DNA from 2 places in the Peribacillus sp. AS_2 genome. Region 2 is predicted to be linked to the other one. Evidence: a T-box and tRNA genes for the amino acid it is inferred to sense, from the RefSeq annotation. Region 2 holds a T-box; the other holds one or more tRNA genes.
What was found. A T-box is a leader RNA that pairs with one kind of tRNA and senses whether it is charged. The one in region 2 lies ahead of argS (arginine--tRNA ligase), so its partner is inferred to be a tRNA-Arg.
Positions count from the first base shown of each region.

Region 1: it encodes a tRNA-Arg, which carries the amino acid that the T-box ahead of argS (arginine--tRNA ligase) is inferred to sense. The anticodon was not compared.

Region 1 covers NZ_JAPTGA010000001.1:336,523-340,654, reverse strand. The annotation lists gene OTG27_RS01600 (glutaredoxin family protein) at 77-319, opposite strand; gene rpoN (RNA polymerase factor sigma-54) at 335-1,672, opposite strand; tRNA gene OTG27_RS01590 (tRNA-Arg) at 1,986-2,057, opposite strand; gene clpP (ATP-dependent Clp endopeptidase proteolytic subunit ClpP) at 2,347-2,952, shown strand; gene OTG27_RS01580 (HPr family phosphocarrier protein) at 3,053-3,310, opposite strand; gene whiA (DNA-binding protein WhiA) at 3,331-4,132, opposite strand, start outside.
Region 2 covers NZ_JAPTGA010000028.1:16,462-20,593, forward strand. The annotation lists gene OTG27_RS26040 (DinB family protein) at 1-220, shown strand, start outside; gene desA (Delta(5) desaturase DesA) at 491-1,522, shown strand; gene OTG27_RS26050 (response regulator) at 1,616-2,158, shown strand; T-box leader at 2,226-2,444, shown strand; gene argS (arginine--tRNA ligase) at 2,479-4,132, shown strand, end outside.

The DNA of each region.
Region 1 (4,132 bases), on a different contig from region 2:
CTTAAAACAAAAAAATATTCCTGCTACATATTTTATTCTAGCAGGAACGGAATGTTTCTTCAAATGATTTGAAAAATTATTTTTCCAAAAGCCTATTTAGAGCTGATTTATCAACGTTTCCGAACTGAACGATTTCATCTTTCCATTCAACGACAGGAATCATCAGCCCGAATCTCTCAAGCAAATCATCATCGGTATGGATATCGATTTCCTTATAGCCTATGCCTGACTCCACTTTCACTTCTTCGAGTACCTGCTTGGCTTTATCACATAACGGGCATTTATCCCTACTATATAAAACAAACGCGTTCGTTTCCAAAACCACTCATCCTTTTCAGTCATATCTTTTTCGTTTAGATGAAGAAGGGATCCCTAATTGTTCCCGGTACTTGGCAACGGTTCGGCGTGCCAGGATAATTCCATGCTCTTCCTTCAGCCGTTCTGCCAAGTCTTGATCCGAAAGCGGCTTTTGTTTATTTTCCCCATTGATGGCTGCCTGGAGGCTCTTTTTCGCTTGCATGCCCGACATATCCTCATCAAGGCCGACCGACTGTAAAGAAGTAGTGAAAAATATCCGCATCTCTATCGTGCCAAATGGTGTCTGTACGTACTTCCCCTTAACCGCCCGGCTCACTGTGGACTCATGTATGCCAAGTTCGTCTGCGATTTCTTTCATCGTCATCGGCTTCAAATAGTTCAGGCCATGATGAAAGCACGCCGGCTGTTTTTCGACGATGCACTGAATGACCTTCAATATCGTTTCTTTTCTCTGTTGGATTCCCCTGGAGATCCATTGGTATTCCTGCCACTTATCCTGGATAAACCGCTGAACTCCCTGATCCTTATGGCTCTTCATTCGGTTTAAATACCCTTTATCCACATTAAGATTGGGTGTGTTACCATCATAATTCCCGACAAGCAGCATGCCATCCCGAACTTCCACGACCACATCCGGCACTATATAAGACGGTTTTTCCTGAAAAAAGAGTGATGCCGGACGCGGGTTCAACGTCTGGACATAATCAAAGACCTCTTGAATCTCCTTCAGTGTAACACCGATTTTCTTACTTAGGTCTTTCCAGCGCTTTTCAGCAAAATCGAGGAAATGGTTTTCTATGATCGATTCTGCCAGCAGATTCTCCCCTTCTGCTTTCACTTGGAGCAAAAGGCACTCTTGAAGATTCCTCGCTCCGATGCCATGCGGTTCGAGTTCCTGTAAAATCGAGAGACACTCTTCCAAAACGGCCGGAGATATGCCTGGGATGCATATATCATCCAGCTGAGTCCTTAAGTAACCGTTTTCATCAAGGTTATGAATTAATAGAAGCATTGCCTTTTGCTGCTCACCGGAAAACTGCTGGTGATTCACTTGGGACATGATATGCTGTTCCAGCGATATGGTATCTTCACTGATCTGTTCAATCCAATAGTTGGCATCATACGTATTTTTAAGAGTCCGTTTACCTTTTTTGCGGTCAAAAGTTGGCTGAAATAAAGAAGATGTTGGCTGATCTATTGACAGTAATGGGTTCTCCACCATTTTATTTTCTAAAAAAGCCGATAGCTCCTGCGAGGAGTATTGCAGCAATGTAATAGCTTGCATGAGCTCCTGGGTCATTGCCATCTTTAATGTTTGCTGTTGAAAAAGTCCTGCTTTCATATTCATACTCATCGATTCATCCCTCCCCCACTCCATTTTACATTATCAGGAGAAAATTCTACACAAAAACCCATGAAAACGCTTACGATTTTTTCTGAATAGTTTATTTGTTTTAAATACTATATGTTAGAAACGCAAATTAAACAACTACTTTTATTGAAAAATCACCATTTTTCAATAGTGTGGGCGAATATTTTCAAGACAGGACCGACATTACAGGATTCGATGGAATATTACGGAAAATGAGCAAATTCGGCAAAAATTTTAACTCTCCTAAAAATGACCAATAAAAAATCCCCCACTTTATTAAGCAGAAGATTGGTAATGCCCTCGGCAGGAATCGAACCTGCATTTCAAGCTTCGGAGGCTTGCGTTCTATCCGTTGCACTACGAGGGCGTAATAGAAAATATGTTTTCAACAGACTTCATTATATGATAGAATTCCCTCCTTTGCAAGGGTTATCAGGTTTAAAACTTTATCATTTGGGTATTATGGGTAATGTGGAAATTCATCCCTGTGCGGCATAATATATAAAACATTCTATCAGGAAGGAGCCTTAGCCAGAAAATTGTCGAACAAATTATCCATAATAGGGTTTGTTTTGTTTGACCTAAATTGACCAAAAAGTGTATCATACATACATAAAGAATTTAAATGATTCTCTTAATCGAAGGAGGAAATGAACATGAATTTAATTCCTACAGTTATCGAACAAACAAGTCGTGGGGAGCGTGCCTACGATATTTACTCCCGTTTATTAAAAGACCGGATCATTATGCTAGGAAGTGCAATTGACGATAATGTTTCCAACTCCATTGTTGCTCAATTACTATTTTTAGAAGCGGAAAATCCTGAAAAAGATATCACTCTATACATCAACAGCCCTGGCGGAAGCATCACTTCCGGTATGGCCATTTACGATACTATGCAATATATCAAACCTAATGTTTCGACAGTATGCATCGGTATGGCCGCTTCCATGGGTGCTTTCCTATTGGCCGCTGGCGAAAAAGGCAAACGTTATGCATTGCCAAACAGTGAAGTCATGATTCACCAACCACTTGGAGGAGCTCAAGGTCAAGCTACGGAAATTGAAATTGCTGCCCGCCGTATCCTTCACTTGAAAGATAAACTGAACCAAATCTTGGCAGAACGTACGGGACAACCTATCGAAGTCCTTCAAAGAGATACGGAACGTGATAACTTCATGACTTCCGAAAGAGCTCTTGAATATGGCTTGATTGACAAAGTCATCACGCGCAGCGTTCTTGATGATAAAAACTCTAAGTAATCCTGCAACAAAAGAAAGGCTCCGGACATCGCCATAAGCGACTTCCGGAGCCTTTTTTCCATGATAAAAGAAAAGGATGCACATTTAGGCATCCCCTTTTTTATCCCTCTTGCTGTACGAACTCTTCCAATGCTTCCAATGCTTCTTTTTCATCGCGTCCTTCGATGATTAACTTCACGGACACACCAGAACTGATGGCAAGGCTCATTAATCCCATTATACTTTTTGCATTCACTTTCTTTCCTTCTTTTTCAAGAAAAACATCTGAATGAAAGCGGTTAGCTTCTTGTACAAAAAGAGCCGCCGGCCGAGCTTGCAAACCCGTTTTCAATTTTACCTCAACTTGTTTCTCCACCATCTTGATCTCCCCTGTTAGCTTTATTTTTTCGCAGCAATAGCCTCTCCCCCACGGAGCCTGTCAGCTATTTCATCAATCTTTCGCAATCGGTGATTAATCCCGGACTTACTGATGGTTCCCCCGGATACCATTTCCCCAAGTTCCTTTAAGGTTATATCCTGAAACGCTATCCTAAGCTCCGCTATTTCCCGAAGCTTATCCGGTAAAATGCTAAGTCCTACCGTATCCTCGATATAATGGATATTTTCAACCTGGCGCAATGATGCCCCGATCGTTTTGTTCAAATTGGCTGTTTCACAATTCACAAGCCGATTCACTGAATTACGCATATCACGGACAATCCGTACATCCTCGAACCTTAATAAAGCTGAATGGGCGCCAACTATACTTAAAAACTCGGCAATCTTTTCGGCTTCTTTCAAATAAATGATGTACCCCTTCTTGCGTTCAAGTGTCTTGGCCTTCAAGCCAAACTTATTCATTAGCTCACAAAGTGCATCATTGTGCTCTTTATAAAGTGAGAAAATCTCAAGGTGATAGGAAGACGTTTCCGGATTGTTTACCGAACCCCCTGCAAGAAATGCACCTCTTAGATAAGAACGCTTACAGCATTTCTTCCCAACAATAGTATCGGATATTTCATGGAGAATTTCAAAGCCATCGCCTAAAATTTCCAAATCGGTTAAAACCCGCTGCCCTCCGGATGACATCCTGACAATATATACATTGTTCTTTTTAAGCTTCATCTTTTTACGGACCAACAGCTCGACCTGGACCTCATAACTTTTTTTCAGCAGCGTATAAATCCTTCTGGCAATCGCA
Region 2 (4,132 bases):
GTACAAATCGCTGCTTGGCCAAAAGGAAAATTTAGATAAGCCTCTAATGATTGAGAATCCAGCTGGAGGAAAAATGAAAACAAGTGCAGCCGAACTGGTACCGCATGTCGTGAATCATGGAACCTATCATCGCGGCAATATCACGGCCATGCTGCGCCAAATGGGTTATGCCTCAACTTCGACGGATTATGGTCTTTATTTATTTTTAAAAGGAGAGTAACGGGCCTTCATTTGCTTACTGATGGGACTGTAAGCATTGACAGTCCTGTTCTTAAAGTAAGGCCGCCTGTTATTTTGAAGATAAAGAAATCCTATATATGTGTACAGGTTAACCGGTTCTTCCTGGTTGGCCTTTTTTTTATGTTTGTCACTGGAATTGACTTGTACATGACATTTGTCATCTTCTAGTCATGACACCTGGTACTAATAAAATCAGGTTGGATTCTTTATACTATGGATAACGACAAAAAAAAGGAAGTGCAATTGAAATATGACCTTGCAAAATACGAAATCCTTGAAAAAACAAATTGCTCCTTTTGAACAATCAACGACAAAGCAAAGTATATGGCAGATCATCAATACCTTGGGGCCGTTCATCATTTTATGGTACCTAGCATATATAAGTCTTTCCGTTTCTTATTGGTTAGCTTTAATCCCAGCTGTGTTTGCTGCAGGATTCTTGACGAGAATATTCATCATTTTTCATGATTGTACGCATCATTCATTTTTCAAAGACCGCCGTGCGAATAGAATCGTCGGTACGATCATGGGTGTTTTGACTTTATTCCCGTTTGATCAATGGGGACATGAGCATTCAGTGCATCACGCAACAAGCGGTAATTTGGATAAGCGGGGTACAGGTGATATTTGGACCCTTACGGTAGATGAGTATTTGGCTGCACCGTTTAAACTTCGTTTTGCTTATCGTTTTTATCGTAATCCATTGGTCATGTTTGGTTTGGGGCCGATTTATGTTTTCCTTCTTAAAAATAGATTTAACCGTAAAGGTGCTAGAAAGAAGGAAAAAAATAATACGTATTTGACGAATGTATTAATCGTCGTTTTTGCGGCATTGCTTTGCCTGGCAGTAGGCTGGCAGTCGTTCCTTCTGGTACAAGGTTCCATTTTCATGATTTCCGGTTCAATCGGCATTTGGCTGTTTTACGTCCAGCACACATTCGAGGACTCTTATTTTGAAGAAAATGAAGAGTGGGAATATGTATTGGCAGCAGTGGAGGGAAGTTCTTTTTATAAGCTTCCAAAACTGATGCAGTTCCTTACCGGCAATATCGGTTACCATCATGTTCACCATTTAAGTCCAAGGGTGCCTAACTATAAATTGGAAATGGCGCATAATAATACGCAGCCTTTAGAGAACGTTCCGACGATCACTCTTGCGACAAGCTTGCGCTCACTCCGTTTCCGTTTATGGGATGAGGAATCCAAGAATTTCGTCGGTTTCAAGGACATAAAATATTTAACGAAAAAAAGTGTTCCCACTCAAGTGAAATCTGAACTGTAACGTTCATGTATCATTCCAGACTCCCTTAATAATCCTCGGATTTGGGGAGTCTTTGCTTCATATAAGGAACTCGATAAAGGAGAGAACTTAAAAATGATTCGAATTGTCATTGCAGAAAATCAGCAAATGCTATTAGAGGCAATAAGTTCTCTACTCAATCTTGAAGAAGATATAGAAATTGTCGGGCAAACCAGTAACGGAGAAGAAGCGATGGCTCTTGTACACCAATTACGGCCTGATGTGTGCATCATGGATATGGAGATGCCTGTAATGAGCGGACTTGAGGCAGCGGAGGCATTAAGGTCATTTGAATGCAAAGTGGTCATTTTAACGACATTTCGAAGGACTGGTTATTTTCAACTCGCATTAAAGGCTGATGTAAGTGGTTATTTATTGAAGGATAACCCGGGTGAAGAGTTAGCCTGCTCGATTCGCAGCATAATGGATGGCAAGCGAATATACTCCCCAGAGCTTATTGATGGGCCTTCCAGCCATAATGGCCGGGAAATGGGAGTGTTAGGGCTGTTAGCCGATGGTCCATCCAATATTGAGCCGTCCAATCAAAGCGGCACAATTGGGACAGTACGGAAGTATTTTTCGACGATCAAGGATAAAATGAAGTTACCGGCTGGTTAGGATTTGTTTCTTAAATTGTGTTGACACGTTTTTTTAAATTGTGTACGATGGATTAAATCATAATATTGAAAATTCTGTGATGAAGAGAGTAGTTCATTTTGAAATGGAAAGCGAGTTAGGGATGGTGGGAGCCTAATGCAGGTCGGATGAATGAAGCGCACTTTGGAGAAATTTCTTGAAACGTTCAGTAGGGAATATCGGGGAGTCACCTCGTTAACAATGGAAAGTGGCCGCAATTTGTGGCAACTAGAGTGGTACCACGGGAATTCATGCTCTCGTCTCTTATTTAGAGGCGGGGGCTTTTTTGTTTAGGAGGGAAAATGTCGATGAATAAACCAATTGCAGAATTGATTTCAACTGCTTTGAACAATGAAATGCCAGCAAGTGAAATAGAAAAATTAATGGAAAAGCCGAAATTGATGGAGTTAGGTGATATCGCCTTTCCGTGCTTTACTCTTGCGAAAAAATTCAAAAAATCGCCTCAGGTGATTGCGTCGGAAATAGCCCAACAATTAAACAGTACGTTGATTCAAGAAGTGAACGTAGTGGGAGGTTATCTGAATATCTTCGTCAATCAACAGATGGTGACGGAAAACGTGCTGCAAACGATATTAAGGGAAAAGGATCAATATGGTTCGATGCAGACTGGACAGGGAAATGTCGTGATTGATTATTCCTCCCCGAATATTGCCAAGCCTTTTTCCATGGGGCACTTACGCTCTACGGTCATAGGGAATGCACTGGCCAACATTGCCGAAAAAAACGGCTACAATGCCGTGCGTATCAATCATTTAGGAGATTGGGGCACGCAATTCGGTAAGTTGATTGTCGCGTATAAGCTGTGGGGAAACAAAGAGGCAATCGAAGCTTCGCCGATTCAGGAATTATTGAAAATCTATGTGAAGTTCCATGAAAGAGCAGAAACCGATGAATCATTGAATGAACAAGCACGCGCAAGCTTCAAGTCGCTTGAAGACGGGGACGAGGAAGCACGGGCATTGTGGAAATGGTTCAGGGATGCGTCTTTAAAAGAATTCGAGACGATTTATGATTTATTGGGCATCCGTTTTGATTCCTATGCCGGCGAAGCATTTTACAATGATAAAATGGATCCGGTTGTCGGGGAACTAAAAGAAAAAGGCCTGCTTGCCCTTTCAGAAGGTGCCTATGTCGTGCAATTGGAAGATATGCCGCCTTGTTTGATTACGAAAACCGATGGTGCGACACTTTATGCCACACGTGATTTAGCTGCTGCCATGTATCGCAAAAAACAGTATGAGGCAAAGAAAACATTTTATGTGGTCGGAAATGAACAATCCCTGCACTTTAAACAACTCTTTAACGTCATTGAAAAAATGGGGTATGAGTGGTCAAAAGACTTACAGCACGTAGCATTTGGCATGATGCTAAAAGACGGTAAGAAAATGTCGACCCGTAAAGGGAAAGTCGTCCTGCTTGCGGATGTATTGGCAGAGGCGATCGAAACTGCAAAGCGCAATATTGAAGAAAAAAATCAAGCGCTTGAACAGAAAGAACTGGTTGCAAGACAAGTCGGTGTCGGAGCGGTAATCTTTAATGATTTAAAAAATAACCGCATGAACGATATTGATTTTTCATTAGAGCAAATGATGAATTTTGAGGGAGAAACGGGCCCATATGTACAGTACACATATGCGCGAATTTCCTCCTTGCTTGAAAAAGGTGATTTTAAAGAGCAGGCGATCCAATATGAAGCTTTAGGCGAATATGCGTGGCCAGTCATCCAGCTGCTGGAGCAATACCCGATCATTGTCCAAAAATCATTTGAACAAGCCGATCCATCACAAATCGCGAAATTCAGCTTGCATGTATCGCGTGCATTCAATAAGTATTATGCACATTCGAAAATCTTAGTGGAAGATGAATGGAAACAAATGAAGCTCTCATTCGCTTTTTCCGTTGCGCTCGTTTTGAAGGATGCGCTAAGTTTATTGG